DNA from 4 places in the Sphingomonas sp. MMS24-J13 genome. Region 2 is predicted to be linked to each of the others. Evidence: predicted binding sites of a transcription regulator. Region 2 holds the regulator's gene; each other region holds the start of a gene.
The links. The regulator LexA, encoded in region 2, represses DNA repair genes until DNA is damaged. The targets are predictions, from matches to a motif close to GTTCCNCNCTTGTTCT.
Positions count from the first base shown of each region.

Region 1: AB4Z44_RS05965 (ATP-dependent helicase) is a predicted target of LexA. The motif match lies at 2,146-2,161, and genes of this name have one in related genera.
Region 3: uvrA (excinuclease ABC subunit UvrA) is a predicted target of LexA. The motif match lies at 2,582-2,597, and genes of this name have one in related genera.
Region 4: AB4Z44_RS10915 (DUF3072 domain-containing protein) is a predicted target of LexA. The motif match lies at 1,664-1,679, and genes of this name have one in related genera.

Region 1 is NZ_CP173258.1:1,294,556-1,298,740, forward strand. It holds gene AB4Z44_RS05965 (ATP-dependent helicase) at 1-2,142, opposite strand, end outside; gene AB4Z44_RS05970 (hypothetical protein) at 2,307-2,612, shown strand; gene AB4Z44_RS05975 (MFS transporter) at 2,711-3,985, shown strand; gene rsmD (16S rRNA (guanine(966)-N(2))-methyltransferase RsmD) at 3,939-4,185, opposite strand, start outside.
Region 2 is NZ_CP173258.1:2,636,911-2,641,095, reverse strand. It holds gene trpC (indole-3-glycerol phosphate synthase TrpC) at 1-326, shown strand, start outside; gene moaC (cyclic pyranopterin monophosphate synthase MoaC) at 323-793, shown strand; gene glp (gephyrin-like molybdotransferase Glp) at 790-1,977, shown strand; gene lexA (transcriptional repressor LexA) at 2,035-2,721, shown strand; gene AB4Z44_RS12345 (VOC family protein) at 2,721-3,065, shown strand; gene purB (adenylosuccinate lyase) at 3,220-4,185, opposite strand, start outside.
Region 3 is NZ_CP173258.1:4,343,506-4,347,690, reverse strand. It holds gene uvrA (excinuclease ABC subunit UvrA) at 1-2,570, opposite strand, end outside; gene AB4Z44_RS20130 (hypothetical protein) at 2,710-3,060, shown strand; gene AB4Z44_RS20125 (hypothetical protein) at 3,073-4,098, opposite strand.
Region 4 is NZ_CP173258.1:2,339,535-2,343,719, reverse strand. It holds gene AB4Z44_RS10925 (cryptochrome/photolyase family protein) at 1-449, opposite strand, end outside; gene AB4Z44_RS10920 (aldo/keto reductase) at 543-1,550, opposite strand; gene AB4Z44_RS10915 (DUF3072 domain-containing protein) at 1,692-1,919, shown strand; gene AB4Z44_RS10910 (DedA family protein) at 2,047-2,604, shown strand; gene AB4Z44_RS10905 (FxDxF family PEP-CTERM protein) at 2,948-3,478, shown strand; gene AB4Z44_RS10900 (PEPxxWA-CTERM sorting domain-containing protein) at 4,077-4,185, shown strand, end outside.

The DNA.
Region 1 (4,185 bases), 1.3 Mb from region 2:
CGGCTTGGCGGCGAAGCTGGCGGCGCTCGCCTTCACTTCGGCCAGCCGGGCAGGGGCCATGTCGAGCGGCTTGGTCGCGGCGCGCTGCCACCCCGGGCCGCGCGTGGCGGCATGCGCCGGGCGTTCGCGCGCGACATGCGCGAAGGGGTCGCCTTGCTCGCTCCATTGCGCGCGCCACAGGCTTTCGCCGCCGGACATGGTCGTCTCGCTCTCGATATGGTCGGCGGGTAGTTCGTTGACGAAGCGCGACGGGATGGACGAGGTCCATTGCCCGTAGATGCGGCGATTGGCGGCGTGGAGGATATAGGCCCGCCGCCGCGCACGCGTAATCGCGACATAAGCGAGGCGGCGTTCCTCCTCGAGGCTGGCATTGCCGCCTTCGTCGAGCGCGCGTTGCGAGGGGAAGACGCCTTCCTCCCAGCCGACGAGGAAGACCGTATCGAATTCAAGCCCCTTGGCGCCATGGATCGTCATGATCGTCACCTTGGCCTCATCGGCCTGCGCGTCATTGTCCATGACGAGGCTGACATGCTCGAGGAAGGCGCCGAGCGTTTCATATTCTTCCATCGCGCGCGCCAGCTCGGTCAGGTTCTCCAGACGCCCGGTGGCCTCGGTCGAGCGCTCGGCCTGCAGCATCCCGGTATAGCCGCTCTCGTCGAGCATGAGCCGCGCCACTTCGGCATGCGGCAGCTCGTTGAGCTTGGTGCGCCAGCGGGCGATGTCGCCGATCAGGTTGCCCAGCGACCGGCGTGCCGCCGGCGTCAGCTCGTCGGTATCGAGGATCCGAGCAGCGGCGTGGGTGAGGGGGAGGCCTTCGCTGCGCGCCAGCATGTGGAGCTTCGCGATCGCCTTGTCGCCGATGCCGCGCTTGGGGACGTTGACGATCCGTTCGAACGCCAGATCGTCCGCCGGCTGGGCGATGACGCGCAGGTAAGCGAGCGCATCGCGGATCTCGGCGCGTTCGTAGAAGCGGAAGCCGCCGACGATGCGGTAGGGCATGCCGATCGCGATGAAGCGGTCTTCGAACTCGCGCGTCTGGAATTGCGCGCGCACGAGGATCGCCATCTGATCGAGTGTCTTGCCGCCGCGCTGCGCGCTCTCGATCTCTTCGCCGACGCGGCGCGCTTCCTCGGGCCCGTCCCAGATGCCGATGACGCGGACTTTCTCGCCGGACGCCTCCTCGGTCCACAGCGTCTTGCCGAGCCGCCCGCCATTGTTGGCAATCACCCCCGATGCAGCCGCGAGAATGTGCGGGGTCGAGCGATAATTCTGCTCGAGCCGGATGATCTTCGCGTTCGGAAAATCCTTTTCGAACCGCAAGATATTGGCGACCTCTGCGCCGCGCCATGAATAGATCGACTGGTCGTCGTCGCCGACGCAGCAGATGTTCTTGCGCTCCTGCGCCAGCAGGCGGAGCCAGAGATACTGGCTCGCATTGGTATCCTGATATTCGTCCACCATGATGTAGCGAAAGCGCTGCTGATATGATTCAAGCACATCGCGGTGCTTCTTGAGGATTGTCAGCATGTGCAGGAGCAGATCGCCGAAGTCGCAGGCATTCACGGCCTTCAGCCGCTCCTGATAGGCGCGATACAATTCCTGGCCCCGCCCGTTGGCGAACGCCTCGCTTTCGCCCGCATCGATTTCCGCTGGAACCCAACCGCGATTCTTCCAGCGATCGATCAGCCCGGCGAGCGCACGCGCAGTCCACCGTTTCTCGTCCAGATCTGCCGCCACGATCAATTGTTTGAGCAGGCGCAGTTGGTCGTCGGTATCAAGAATTGTGAAGTTGCTTTGCAGCCCGACAAGTTCGGCATGGCGCCGCAACATGCGCGCCGCGACCGAATGGAAGGTGCCGAGCCAGGGCATGCCCTCGACCGCCTCGCCCATGATCCGCCCCACCCGCTCGCGCATTTCACGCGCGGCCTTGTTGGTGAAAGTTACCGCGAGGATTTCGGATGGCCATGCACGCCGCGTTGCGATCAGGTGCGCCAAGCGTGCGGTGAGCGCCGCAGTCTTGCCGGTTCCCGCACCTGCCAGCACCAGAACCGGCCCTTCGGTGGTGAGCACCGCTTCACGCTGCGGGGGGTTGAGACCGCGCAGGTAAGCGGGTTCGGGCGGGGTGGGGGCAAGCTGACTCACCCCTGAACAGGTAGGGAACGTCGCTCGCGCAGGCAACCGCAGAGCGTCTCAGGCGAGGGAACTTTCTGGCCGCATGAGTGCTATTGGCTCGAACGGGGAAGAATTGCCTATTGGCGGCATCCTGACGGGGCCGCCGGGCTTGAAACGTATCGTAGGAGGTCATCATGAAGACCAAGCTTATCCTTCTTGCCAGCTTCGCCATCGGCACCGCCGCCATCGCCCAGGACACCGCACCGGTCGCACCGCCGGCTCCGTCGACGATGCCGGCCACCCCGGATGCGACCGGACCTGCCGCGAGCGCGACCGCCGCCACCCCGGCGCCGACCACCGACAACACGTCTGCTACCGTCGATACGACCGCGGCGGCGCCTGCCGCCCCGGCAGCAGTCGACACGTCCAGCTATCCGCCCTGTTCGGCCTCGGTTACCGACAAGTGCGTGCAGCACGGCCGTAGCCGTCACCCGCGCTAAGGCACGATAATCCAACGGCCCCGGTCGACCTCGCGGTTGACCGGGGCCGTTTGGCCCGCCATCGCTCGTTCCCAGTCCGCTGAGACAGGGGAGGGACTATGGCGACGATTGCAAATGCGCCCTCGACGCAGCGCGTGCTGGCGGCAAGTCTTGTCGGCACGGCGATCGAGTTTTACGATTTCTACGTCTATGCGACGGCTGCAAGCCTCGTGTTCGGCGAACTGTTCTTCCCCAGCGTCTCCAAATCCGCCCAGCAATTGGCCGCTTTCGCGAGCCTCGGCGTCGCCTTTATCGCGCGACCGCTCGGATCGATCTTCTTCGGGCATTTCGGCGACCGGATCGGGCGCAAGTCGACACTTGTCGCCTCGCTGCTCACGATGGGCATTTCCACCACGCTCGTCGCTTTCCTGCCGACCTACGCCAATGCGGGCTGGTGGGCGCCATTGCTGCTGTGCCTTCTCCGTTTCGGTCAGGGTTTCGGGCTGGGCGGCGAGTGGGGCGGAGCCGCGTTGTTGGCGGTCGAGCATGCGCCGCCGGGCTGGCGCGCGCGCTTCGGCATGTTTCCGCAATTGGGTGCACCGGCGGGCTTCCTTGTCGCCAATGGCTTCTTCCTCCTGCTCGGCCTGTGGCTGACGCCGGAGGATTTCCGCGCCTGGGGCTGGCGGGTGCCGTTCGCGGTATCGGCCTTGCTGGTGATGGTGGGCTTGTGGATCCGGCTGAAGCTCGCGGAAACGCCACAATTCGCCGCCGCCCGCGCTTCGGCAGAGCCGCCCAGGGTGCCGCTGGTGACCTTGTTCAAGACGCAGGCGGGGCCGCTGATCGGCGGCACGCTCGGCGCGATCGCCTGCTTCGTCCTTTATTATCTCGCGACGGCTTTTGCACTCGGCTACGGCGTCAAGACGCTCGGTTACACGATGCAGCAGATGCTGATGGTGCAATTGGGCGCGATCCTGATGATGGCTGTCGGTATCTGGATCGCGGCCTGGGCGGCGGACAAGCATTGGGACGAGCGCCGCGTGCTGCTCGGCGGCAGCTTCGCTGCGATCCTTCTCGGCTTCCTCGTCAAGCCGATGATGGGATCGGGCTCGCTGCTCGAACTGTTCCTGTTCCTGGCCCTCGCCTTGTTCGTGATGGGCTTCACTTATGGCCCGCTCGGCGGCTGGCTGCCGAGCCTGTTCCCGCCTTTGGTGCGCTATACCGGCGTGTCGATGGCGTTCAACGTCGCCGGCATCCTCGGCGGCGGACTCACCCCGTTCGCGGCGCAGGCGCTGGCGACGAGCGGCGGCTTGTGGGCAGTCGGCTTCTATTGCTCGGCACTCGCGGCGATCAGTCTGGTTGCGCTGCTTGTACTCGGGCGAGGACGGAAAGCTTAGCCTTTCCGTAGGTGCGCTCGGCGTCGAGCAGCCAGCCGTCGGCCGACACGGTCTCGTTGCTCCGTGTCTCGACCGTGGCCCACGCCCCCGGAGCGGCCCAGCCAAGCCGGGTAAGCCGTTCGAGCAACGCGCCCGCACCGCCGCTGTCATAAGGCGGATCGAACATCAGCAGATCGCACGCCGCGCGCGCCTTGCCGAGC
Region 2 (4,185 bases):
AGGCTGCGGCGCTCGAGCGTAGCATGGACGTGCTGGTCGAGGTGCATGACGCCGCCGAACTGGAGCGCGCGCTGCGGCTCAAGTCGCGCCTGATCGGGGCGAACAATCGCGATCTGCGCGATTTCACCGTCGATTTCGCGCGCACCTACGAATTGGTCGCGCGGGCGCCGGCCGATTGTCTGTTCGTCGCCGAAAGCGGCATCGGCTCGCATGCCGATGTCGAAGCGATGGCGGCGCATGGCGTGCGTGCTTTCCTCGTGGGCGAGAGCCTGATGCGGCAGGCGGATGTCACCGCCGCCACGCGCGCGCTGCTCGAACCGGCATGAGCAAGCTCACCCATCTCGACGAGGCGGGTGCGGCGCATATGGTCGACGTTTCGGCCAAGGCGGTGACCAAGCGTACCGCCACTGCGGCGGGCCATATCGCCATGTCGGCCGATGCGCTGGCGGCGATCCGGGCCGGAACGCTCGCCAAGGGCGATGCGCTGGCGGTGGCGCGCGTCGCCGGGATCATGGCGGCCAAGCGCACCGCCGAGCTGATCCCGCTGTGCCACCCCTTGCCGATCGCCGCGGCGAGCGTCGATCTGGTGCTGGGTGAGGCTGGGATCGATTGCACTGCCACGATCACCACCAGCGGCCAGACCGGGATCGAGATGGAGGCGTTGACCGCGGTCTCCGTCGCGCTGCTGACGCTCTACGACATGGCCAAAGCCATCGATAAGGCGATGCGGATCGGCGAGATCAGGCTCATCGCGAAGTCGGGCGGCCGCTCGGGCGACTGGCGCGCACCATGAGCCTGCTCCCCGTTGCGGAAGCGCAGGCGCGCCTGCTCGCGCTTGCGCGGGACCTGCCGATCGAGCGTGCTCCGTTTGTGGAAGCGATCGGGCGGCATGCGGCAGAGGATATCGTCGCCGGCCGTGCTCAGCCCGCTGCCGATCTGTCGGCGATGGATGGCTATGCGATCCGTTTCGCCGAATTGCCCGGGCCATGGCGTGTGGTGGGCGAGAGCAGGGCGGGGGCCGGGCTCGATTACGCGCTGGCGCCGGGCGAGGCGGCGCGGATCTTCACTGGCGCGCCGTTGCCCGCAGGCGCCGATACGGTTCTCGTCCAGGAAGAGGCGACGCGCGATGGCGAGGTACTCCGCCTGTCCGGGGAAGGGCCTGCCTTGAAGGGCTATCACGTCCGCGCGCACGGGTCCGATTTCGCGCAGGGCGATATACTTGTCGCGGCGGGTGAGCGTCTTACGCCCGCCCGGATCGCCCTCGCCGCCATGGGCGGGCACGGCACGGTGCCGGTTCCGCGGCGCCCCCGCATCACCATCATTTCGACCGGCGACGAATTGATCAGGCCGGGTCAGCCAGGCAGTGGCTTGGCGTTGCCCGCCTCGAATGGCCCGATGCTCGCCGCGATGCTGGCGGGCCTGCCGGCCGAGGTGCGCGATGGCGGCATCCTGCCCGATCGGCTCGATGAGCTTACCGAGGGATTTGCTGCCGCGGCGCGCGATGCGGACATCATCGTCACCACGGGCGGTGCCTCGGTCGGCGATCACGATCTCGTCCGCCCGGCGCTCAAGGCGGCGGGCGCCGACATGGATTTCTGGCGGGTCAGGATGCGGCCGGGCAAGCCGCTGATGGCTGGCCGGCTGCAGGATGCGATCGTGCTCGGGCTGCCGGGCAATCCGGTTTCGGCCTTCGTCACCGCCTTTCTGTTTCTGCTCCCGCTGGTGCGCCGCCTCGTCGGCGACACTGCGCCTTTCCCAAAGGGCGAGCGAATGCCGCTCGCCGGCCCGCTCCCCAAGGTGACCGAGCGCACCGATTTTCTGCGCGGGCTGATCACGCCCGAGGGCATCCTGCCGCTCTCGGGGCAAGACAGCGCGGCGCTCGCGATGCTGGCGCGCGCCGATGCTCTGATCGTGCGCGCTGGCGAGGCGCCGGCGGCCCCTGTGGGTGAAATTGTGGATATCCTGAGGATCGCTTGACACCTCTCAAAGTGTTTCCTACACGTTCCGCATTCGTTCCTAAACGCGGGAAACGCCATGCTGACGCGCAAGCAACATGAGCTGCTGACTTTCATCAACGATCGCCTCGCCGAAACCGGCGTGTCGCCCTCGTTCGAGGAGATGAAGGAAGCGCTCGATCTCAAGTCTAAATCGGGCGTCCACCGGCTGATCTCGGCGCTGGAGGAACGCAACTTCATCCGCCGCCTGCCCAACCGCGCTCGCGCGCTGGAGATCCTGCGCCTGCCCGAGGCGATCAAGTCGGCGGTGAAGCCGCCGGTCAAGGCCGTGGCGCCGACCCTGGCCAAGGCGCCACCGAAGCCGATGCCGATCGCCGCCAACGACGTGATCGAGGTGCCCCTGCACGGTCGCATCGCAGCCGGCATGCCGATCGAGGCGATGGAAGGGCAGAACATGCTCTCGGTGCCCGCAGCTCTGCTCGGCTCGGGCGAACATTATGCGCTCGAGGTCGCCGGCGATTCGATGGTCGAGGCGGGCATTCTCGACGGCGATTACGCGCTGATCCGCAAGGCCGATACCGCGCGCGACGGCGATATCGTGGTGGCGCTGATCGACGATAGCGAGGCGACGCTCAAATATTTCCGCCACGAAGGCAATATGATTCGCCTTGATCCGGCCAACCGTGCCTACGATCCGCAGCGCTACAAGCCGAACCAGGTGCGCATCCAGGGCAAGCTCGCCGGCCTGTTGCGGCGCTATCACTGATGGCCGGCAAGGGCCGCCCCGATTTCATCGAACTGCCGGTTGACGATATCGATGCGGCCAAGGCCTTCTATGAAGGTGTGTTCGGCTGGGACATGACCGCCTTCGGCCCGACTTATGCCTGCACGCTGACGGGCGACGTCGACATCGGATTGCAGGCCGATCGACCTGAAAAGAGCGCGGCGCCGCTGCCGGTGATCAACGTGCCCGATCTGGAGGCGGCGCTGGCGGCAGTCGAGCAGGCGGGTGGCGCGATCACGAAACCGATCTTCGGCTTCCCCGGCGGCCGGCGCTTCCACTTCCGCGATCCTGCGGGGAACGAATTAGCGGCGCATAAGCCGGACTAACTCCCTCTCCTGCAGAGGGAAGCGGTGGGAGGGGCAAGGGCACGGAGCCGGAACGCCCAGTCCACTGGACCTGTCACCCTCACCCAGCCTGTGCGGTCGAACGATCATCCCGAATGATCACCGAAACGACCGCACACCCAGAGGGAGAGGGCTCTCAGCTCTCGCCGAACACCCGCTCGAAGATCGTATCGACCTGCTTGAAATGATATCCGAGGTCGAACTTCTCCTCGAGTTCCGCATCGGACAAGGGCACCTCGGGATCGGCCTTGAGCAGCTCCAGCAGCGATAGTTCGCCGTCGGATTCCCACACCTTCATCGCGTTGCGCTGGACCAGCCGATACGAATCCTCACGGCTGACCCCAGCCTGCGTCAGCGCGAGAAGCACGCGCTGCGAGTGGACCAGCCCGCCCATGCGATCGAGATTCTTCTGCATCCGCGCCGGATAGACGAGCAGTTTGTCCATCACTCCGGTCAGCCGCGCGAGTGCGAAATCCAGCGTGATGGTGGCGTCGGGGCCGATGTAGCGTTCGACCGACGAGTGACTGATGTCGCGCTCATGCCACAGGGCGACATTCTCCAGCGCCGGGGTGACATAGCCGCGCACCATGCGGGCGAGACCGGTCAGATTCTCGGTCAGCACCGGATTGCGCTTGTGCGGCATCGCCGACGAGCCCTTCTGGCCGGGCGAGAAATATTCCTCCGCTTCCAGCACTTCGGTGCGCTGCAGGTGGCGCACCTCGACCGCCAGCCGCTCGATCGACGAGGCGATCACGCCCAAAGTGGCGAAGAATATCGCATGGCGATCGCGCGGAATCACCTGGGTCGAGACCGGCTCGACCGCGAGGTCGAGCTTCCCCGCTACATATTCCTCCACCCGCGGATCGATATTCGCGAAGGTGCCGACCGCGCCCGAAATTGCGCAGGTGGCGATGTCGGCGCGCGCCGCCAGCAGCCGCGCCTTGTTGCGGCTGAACTCGGCATAGGCCTCGGCCAGCTTGAGCCCGAACGTCACCGGCTCGGCATGGATGCCATGGCTGCGGCCGATCGTCGGGGTGAGCTTATGCTCGAACGCGCGGCGCTTGAGCACGTCGAGCAACTTGTCGATATCGGCCAGCAGCAG
Region 3 (4,185 bases), 1.7 Mb from region 2:
CCGACCTTGACGTAGCCGAGGCCAACCTCGGCCAGCATCGCCATCTTATCCCGAATGCTCGGCACTGCCTTGAAGAATTCGACCGCATCCTCGACCGTCATGTCGAGCACCTCGGCGATCGATTTATCGCGGAACTTCACCTCCAGCGTCTCGCGATTGTAGCGCGCACCGTGGCAGACATCGCACGTCACATAGACATCGGGCAGGAAGTGCATCTCGATCTTGAGCACGCCGTCGCCCTGGCATGCCTCGCAGCGGCCGCCCTTGACGTTGAAGCTGAAGCGCCCAGGCTTGTAGCCGCGCGCCTGCGCCTCGGGCAGGCCGGCGAACCAATCGCGGATCTGGGTGAAGGCGCCCGTATAGGTGGCCGGGTTCGAACGCGGGGTGCGGCCGATCGGCGACTGATCGATGTCGATCACCTTGTCGAGATGCTGGAGCCCCTCGATCGTCTCGTGATGGCCGGCGATGATGCGGGCACCATTGAGCTGGCGACTGGCCGAGGCGAACAAGGTGTCGATCGTGAAGGTCGACTTGCCCGACCCCGACACGCCGGTGATGCAGGTGAAGGTGCCGAGCGGGATGCTGGCGGTCACGTCCTTGAGGTTGTTGGCGCGCGCACCACGCACGGTGAGCTTCTTGCCATTGCCCTTGCGGCGCTTGGCCGGCAGCGGGACCGAACGGCGGCCGGTGAGGTAATCGGCGGTGAGGCTGTCCTCGTTCGCCAGCACCTCGTCGAGCGTGCCGGCGGCGATGACGTTACCGCCATGGACGCCCGCGCCCGGACCCATATCGATCACATAATCGGCGGTGCGGATCGCATCCTCGTCATGCTCGACCACGAGCACGGTGTTGCCGAGATCGCGCAGCCGCTTGAGCGTGACGATCAGCCGGTCGTTGTCGCGCTGGTGGAGCCCGATCGAGGGCTCGTCCAGCACATAGAGCACGCCCGACAGCCCGCTGCCGATCTGCGATGCCAGCCGGATACGCTGGCTCTCGCCGCCGGAAAGCGTGCCCGAGGTGCGATCGAGATTGAGATAGTCGAGCCCGACATTGTCGAGGAAACCGAGCCGCTCGACGATCTCCTTGAGGATCGGGGTCGCGATCTGCGTTTGCTGGGGGTTGAGATGCTCGGGCATCGCGCGGAAGAAAGCCAATGCAGGCCCGACCGCACGGCGGGTCGACATCGAGATATCCTCGCCACCGATCTTCACCGCCAGCGCCTCGGGCTTGAGGCGCGCGCCGTTGCACACCTCGCAGGGCCGCGTGCCCTGATATTTCGACAATTCCTCGCGCATCCACGCGCTCTCGGTCGATGCCATGCGGCGTTCGAGATTGCCGATCACGCCTTCGAACGGCTTGGTGACGGTGTAGCTCTTGCGCCCGTCGACGAAGGTCAGCGGGATCGCCTTGCCCTTCGTGCCATGGAGGACGGCCTCCTGATCCGCCGCCGAAAGCTCGTTCCACGGCGTCTCCAGCTTGAAGCCGTTGGCCTTGGCGAGGCTGGCGAGCACCTGCATGTAATAAGGGCTTGGCGGATTGGACTTGGCCCACGGCACGACCGCGCCCTTGGCGATCGACAGATTTTCGTTGGGCACGACCATCTGCGGATCGAAATAGAGCTTCTCGCCGAGCCCATCACAGGCCGGGCATGCGCCCTGCGGCGCGTTGAACGAGAAGAGCCGGGGCTCGATCTCGGGAATGGTGAAGCCCGACACCGGGCAGGCGAACTTCTCCGAAAAGACGATCCGGTTGAGCGGCACGCCGCCGACCCCGGCCGCGGCCGATCCCTTGGCCGCGCCCTTCTTGCTGGTGCCGCTGCCCGCCTCGTTCTCGCGCCCGGGCACGACGCCCTCGGCGAGATCGACATAGGCCATGCCCTCGGCCAGCTTGAGCGCGGTTTCGAAGCTCTGCGCGAGGCGGGTCTCGATCCCTTCGCGGATGGCGAGGCGATCGACCACGACCTCGATGTCATGCTTGAATTTCTTGTCGAGCGCGGGGGCGTCCTCGATCTCCACCATCTCGCCATCGATGCGGACGCGGGTGAAGCCGCCCTTCTGCCACTCGGCGAGCTCCTTCTTATACTCGCCCTTGCGGCCGCGCACCGCGGGCGCGAGCAGATAGAAGCGCGTACCCTCGGGCAATTGCATCACGCGATCGACCATCTGGCTGACCGTCTGCGCGCTGATCGGCAGGCCCGTGACGGGCGAATAAGGAATGCCGACCCGCGCCCACAGCAGGCGCATATAATCGTAGATTTCGGTGACGGTCGCGACGGTCGAGCGCGGATTGCGGCTGGTCGTCTTCTGCTCGATCGAGATGGCGGGCGAGAGCCCCTCGATATGCTCGACATCGGGCTTCTGCATCAGCTCGAGGAACTGGCGCGCGTAAGCCGACAAGGATTCGACGTAACGGCGCTGCCCCTCGGCATAGATCGTGTCGAAGGCGAGGCTGGATTTGCCCGATCCGGACAGGCCGGTGATCACCGTCAAGGTCTCACGCGGAATATCGACATCCACGCCCTTGAGATTGTGCTCGCGCGCGCCACGGACGCGGATATGGGTGAGACTCATAACGCCAGTTTGTTCCAGATTTGTTCGGAGGGCAAGGGTAGCCTGACCTTCAAATAGGAAGCCGAAACCGCTTGTGCCACCACCCGGTTGCATCCGGGCGGATGTGTATTATCTTAATGATACACGTGAGGGTATCGAGATGGCGAAGAAGACGATGAAATTGCCGAAGCGGATCGGCGGGGTGAAGCTCACCAAGGAGTTGCGCAAGGCTGGCGGCAGGCTGCTGGAAACCGCGAACAGCCCGGTCGGGCGCGAGCTGATCGCGGCGGGGCTGAGCATGGCGGCGGCTGCCGCGACAGCGGCGGCGAGGAAGGAACGGGAGAAACGGGCGGCGGCCAGGGCGGGAGCACCCGAGGCGGTGCCGGCGAACGACGCAAAGCGGGCGGAACCGGTGAAAGGCCCGGCAGACCCCCACGATATCGGCGTGGCGCTGGGCACGCTGGCCCAGGACGTGCTCGGCAGGCTCATTGCCGGCAAGCCGCGCGGCTAATCCGCCTACCGGCTATTTCTTGTCGTTGCTCTGGCTGAGGATGCGATCGATCGCATCTGGGACCAGCCGCTCGGCAAAGCCCGCCACGAAGGCGATGACCAGCATCTTCGCGAGTTCCCGATCGCTTTCCAGGCAGAGCGCGCGGGCCATGCTCTGTTCGCGCCCGAGCGAGTCGAAGGTGAATTTGGGCAGCACGATTCCCCCGTCCAGCCCCAATGCCTTGCCGATCGCGCCGAAGAAGATGAGGTAGACGAGCAGCGCGAAGATCGCCCCGATCAGGCAGGACAGCAGAATGCTGACCTGGCCCAGCTCGAGCGCCGCAATCTCGAACAAGGGATCGTCCTGCATGACTTTGCTGCTGATCGCGCCTTGAAGCCGGCGGCCGATGCTCATCATCGCCCCCAGCACCCCCGTCACCATGATCGCGCCGAACCCCAGGAAGAGCGACCCCGGATGCGCCACCCCCAGGCTTGGCGCCTCGTACCAGAGGAGCACCATGAAGCATATGAAGGTCACGAGCGTGAGCAGCGTCAGCCAGAATTTGAGACCCCGGGCCGCAACCTCGCGAACGGTGGCGAGCTGATAGCTCTTATGCGTGTAGCTCAGGATCGAATCGACCTCGGCGCGCACCTCTAGGTCGGTAGCCTTCGCCACGTTCTCGATCCGGCTCGCCTTGAATGCGGCCAGCGCATCGGCGGTGCCGACGCGCACGAGACGATCGCGCAACGCCCATAGCTCAGCACGCAGGTCCGCGGGCGGCAGGGCATCGTAATAAAGGCGCTCGCACGCCATCGCCGCGGTCAGGTCGGGACGACTGCGCAGCGCCTGGAGAGACTCGGCCACCGCCTGCAGTGCCGGAAGGCGCCGGCTCCTGCCCGCGGCGGCGGCATAGATCACCCCGGCAAAGGCCTGCCCCTCAAGCTGGGACCGGTCCAGCCCGAAGATCCATCTCAATCGGGACGTCAGCCGCCACCACGGCTCCGGTTCGGGCTCCGGAAGCGGCTGCCTGAAATCCTCCCCGTCCGATGCGTCGCTCATCGCCTATCCCCCGATCGGCATGCGTCGGCGGCATTGAGACACGATCCGGCGGATTCTGCAATAACCCAGACGATGCAGGACGAACGA
Region 4 (4,185 bases), 300 kb from region 2:
TCCTGCAGCGCGCGCCAGAAGGCCGAGTACATCCGATACGGCTGGCCGGATCCGTTGCGCACCTGCTCGACCGGGGCGAGATGGTTGCCGTCGTGCAGGCAGAGCGCATCGCCGAGCGCGGCCTCGGCCTTGCGCCACCATGGCTCGTAATGGCGGATCGCGTGGATCTGGCTCGCGCCGGTCTCGGCCATCAGATCGCGCAGCACCGTATCGGCACGCCCGCGCCGCAGGATCAGCCGGCTGCCCTTCGCCTTCAGGCTTTGTGCGAGGCTGGCGAGGCTGTGATGCAGCCACCAGCGTTGCGCCCCGCCGATCCGCCAATCACCCGGCGTCTCGTCGTCGAGCACATAGACCGGGATGACCGGGCCCTCGCCGATGGCAGCCATGAGCGCGGGTTGATCGGCGAGGCGGAGATCCTGGCGGAGCCAGAGCAGGACGGGTTTAGACACGGGATTGCCTACGCCGGAACGGCGCGCCGGGTTCCGTGCGGGATCGGCCGATCAGAGGACTCCGGACACGAAGACGGATGGGCTGCCGTTGGGTTATGCCGGCAACGGCGCCGCTGGATCGACCAGTCCCTCCGTCCGCAATTCGTGCCAGAAATCCGCCGGCACTCTCTCGTCCAGCGCCGCGCGATCCTCCGCGATCCGGCTCGGGTGGCTGGCGCCGGGGATCACCGCCGCAACCGCGGGATTGGCCAGTGCGAATTGCAGTCCGGCCGCCTTCATGCTGACTCCATGGCGATCCGCGATCGCCTTGATCCGTGCCACCTTGTCGAGGATGGCCGGCGGGGCAGGGGCATATTCGAAATTGGGCCCGCCCACGAGCGCGCCCGAACTGTACGGCCCGCCGACGACGATGCCGAGGCCCTTGGCGGCCACCGTGGGCATCACCCGCTGCAGCGCGCGCGCATGATCGAGCAGGGTGTAACGCCCCGCCAGCAAGGCGCCGTCGGGGCGCGACTCCTTCAGATCGAGCAAGGTCTCGATCGGCTCGACCAGATTGACGCCGAGCCCCCACGCCTTGATCACGCCCTCGTCGCGCAACCGATCGAGCGCGCGGAACGCGCCCGTCCGCGCCTCCTCGAAGCGCGCGATCCATTGATCGCCCCAGAAATCGCGCGCCAGATCGTGGACGAAGACGATCTCTATCCGATCGGTCTGCAAGCGCTCCAGGCTCCCCTCGATCGATCGCAAGGTCGCGTCGTGGCTGTAATCGTTGACGACTTTGTTGGCGCGGCCATGCGCGAAGACGCCGGCTTTCTCGCCCTGGTCGCGCGCGCCGACATCCTCGAGCTCGTCGAGGATCACCCGGCCGACCTTGGTGCTGATCACATAGTCTTCACGCGGCTTGCCCGCGAGCGCGCGGCCCATGCGGATCTCCGCCAACCCGGCGCCGTAGAAGGGCGCATTGTCGTAATAGCGGATGCCATCGTCCCACGCGGCTTCGACCGTCGCCAGCGCCTCGTACTCGGGAATGTCGCGGAACATATTGCCGAGCGGCGCCGCGCCGAAACCGAGTTTGCCGGGCAGAATGTCGCGCAGTGCCATGACTCGATCCTTCGCTTGGGGCCGCGGGCGCCAGATGGCCATCGGCATGGTCGCGATCAAGGACCCGCGGCTCGCCGCGCCGGAACCATCCATCCGCCATGCCGTTTAAGGGCCGAACAAACAAGGAACATCGAGGTCGACATGAGCGAACAGCTGCACAACCCCAAGCTCGACGAGCATCCCGGCTCGAATACCGAGAAAGATCCGGACAATTGGGTCTCGGGCGACGATCCCATCACCGGCGCGCAGGCCTCCTATCTGGCGACCTTGAGCGAGGAAGCGGGCGAGGAAATGCCGGTGGCCGATCTCAGCAAGGCCGAAGCCTCGAAGCGGATCGACGCGCTCAAAGGCAAGCTCGGCCTCGAGTGAGGTCGTGGCATGCGGAGCGGCGGTGGAATCCGTGCAAGCTTGCGCGCGTCATTCCGTGGCCTAAACTCTTGCAACCAAACCAAGGGGTATCGCGCTGGCACTGGAAACCCTGATCGCGCGCTTCGGTTTGGCCGCCATCTTCGTCGGTGCGGGCATCGAGGGGGAGGCGGTGGCGATCACCGGCGGGGTACTGGCGCAGAACGGTCTCTTGCCGGTCTGGGGCGTGGTGGTCGCCGCCGGGGTCGGGGCGTGCATTGCCGACCAGCTCTGGTTCTGGCTCGCGCGGCATTACGAGCAGGAGAAGTGGGTCAAACGGGTCGAGAAGCGTCCGGCCTTCCAGCGCGCGCTCCGCATCCTCGAGCATCACCTTATCCTGTTCACGCTGAGCTTCCGCTTCATTTACGGCATGCGGACGGTAACCCCGATCGCGATCTCGGCATCGCATATCCAATCGCGGACCTTCGTCATGCTCAACGCGATCTCGGCGGCGGTGTGGGCGGTGCTGATGGTGTGGGGCGGGTTCCTGTTCGGCAAGACGATCGATCCCTGGCTGCACCGGATCAAATCGGCGACCTTGCTGATCTTTGCGGCGGGCGCCGTCGTCCTGGCCATCGCGATGAGCCCGCGGCTGCTCCGCTGGTGGCAGCAGCGGCAATCGGAACCGGCAGAGCCTGGCCCCTCATAGGGCCAGCCCCCGGGAGTGGCGTTCGCTAAAAGACTGCCGCCCATCACGCTGCGCTGCAGCAATTTGGAGGGTGGAGCCCGCCCGCAAAGGCGCCTCCAACGGCCCACCCATCGTCCGGTTCGTCTATCGCGGCCGGCAGGCGGCTCGCGGGCCTGAATGGCCGCTGCCCACCGGTACCGGCGAGATTGTTACGGCATCGTCATGTAAAGGTTGGTGAAATTCAACCGGTCCGGGGCGGAACAATCGTCTTTAACATTTTGTTAACCCGACCAGCGCCGAGGTTACCACCTCGCATGGGCTATTTGCCTGGCGCCATGAGCCGGTGGTTCAGGGAGTTATGTTTATGCGTTCAGTTTTTTGTGCGATTGCTGCGACCGCAGCCGTGTTTGCTGTTTCCTCAGGCGCCAATGCGGCGACGATCGGCCTCGCCGGCGACCCCGCAACGTACCTGTCCGGATTCTTCGGATCCAACGTGAACGGGACGTTCAACAATTCCTGGACGTTCAATGTTCCTGCGGATGGCGTGATCAGCTCGCTCGTTGGATCGGCCAACGTAACGGGTTCGTCGGGCCTGACGTTCACCTCGGTTTCGCTCAACGGGGTCGATCTGAACTTCATGCCGGCGCTGCCGAACCAGTCGTTTTCGTTCACCGATCTTCCGGTGAACGCAGGGCTGCAGACCCTGCTCATCTCGGGTAGCGGTAAGGGTTCCTATTCGGGCACCGTCGCGTTTGCGCCATTCAACGCCGGCGGCAACCCGCAGAGCGCCGTTCCTGAGCCGGCTTCGTGGGCTTTGATGCTCGGCGGTTTCGGCATGGTTGGTGGCGCGCTTCGCACCACCCGTCGCCGCAACGTCGCGATCAAGTTTGCCTAACATGTAAAGGTCGGGGGCCATCGGCGACGCCGATGCCCCCGGTTTTTGATCGTAATGCGCTCGCGGTGCCCGCTTGAGCCTTAGGATTAGGCCGATCCTTCTTAAAATCGGCTTGAAGTGTAATGCCTGCCTTAGTGAACTGGTCGATTGCAAAGTCCCGGTATTAGGCTTCGTGAGCTTAGATTGTCGCGACCCTCCGCAAGCGGTCGTGATCGAGCGGAACATGCGGTCGAGCCGGCCTTTCGGCCATCGACGCCCAAGGGTCCTATCTCACCCTGCCGACCTAGCCCCGCGACGGCGCGATCCAGCGTGGTGCGCTCGATCGCAAGTGCCTCTCTCCGCATTGCAATCGCCCGAATCGCGGCGTGACGTTGCAAGTACGGTGAGACGGGCCATTTTATCGATGAAGGCGCGCACGTCGATTAAACGTTCGAATGGTTCCGCCGCGACCGGCCTCCTGTCGGCCTAAACGAACCCCTTGCCGCAGCTTTATGGCCTGTTAACCATTTCAATGAGATCAGGACCGCGGTCGAAGGGGCTTCCGGGGAAGCTTCGTGCGGGTGTTCGCTCGCAGGCCGCTGTTGGGTGGGGTTGAGAAATGTCGAGCTTTGGGAAGACCGCTTTTCGCGGTGTGATCGGCTGCGCGCTTTTTGCAGCGATGAATTTGGCGGCAGCCTCCGTTTCGGCTACTTTGCTGCCGCAATCAT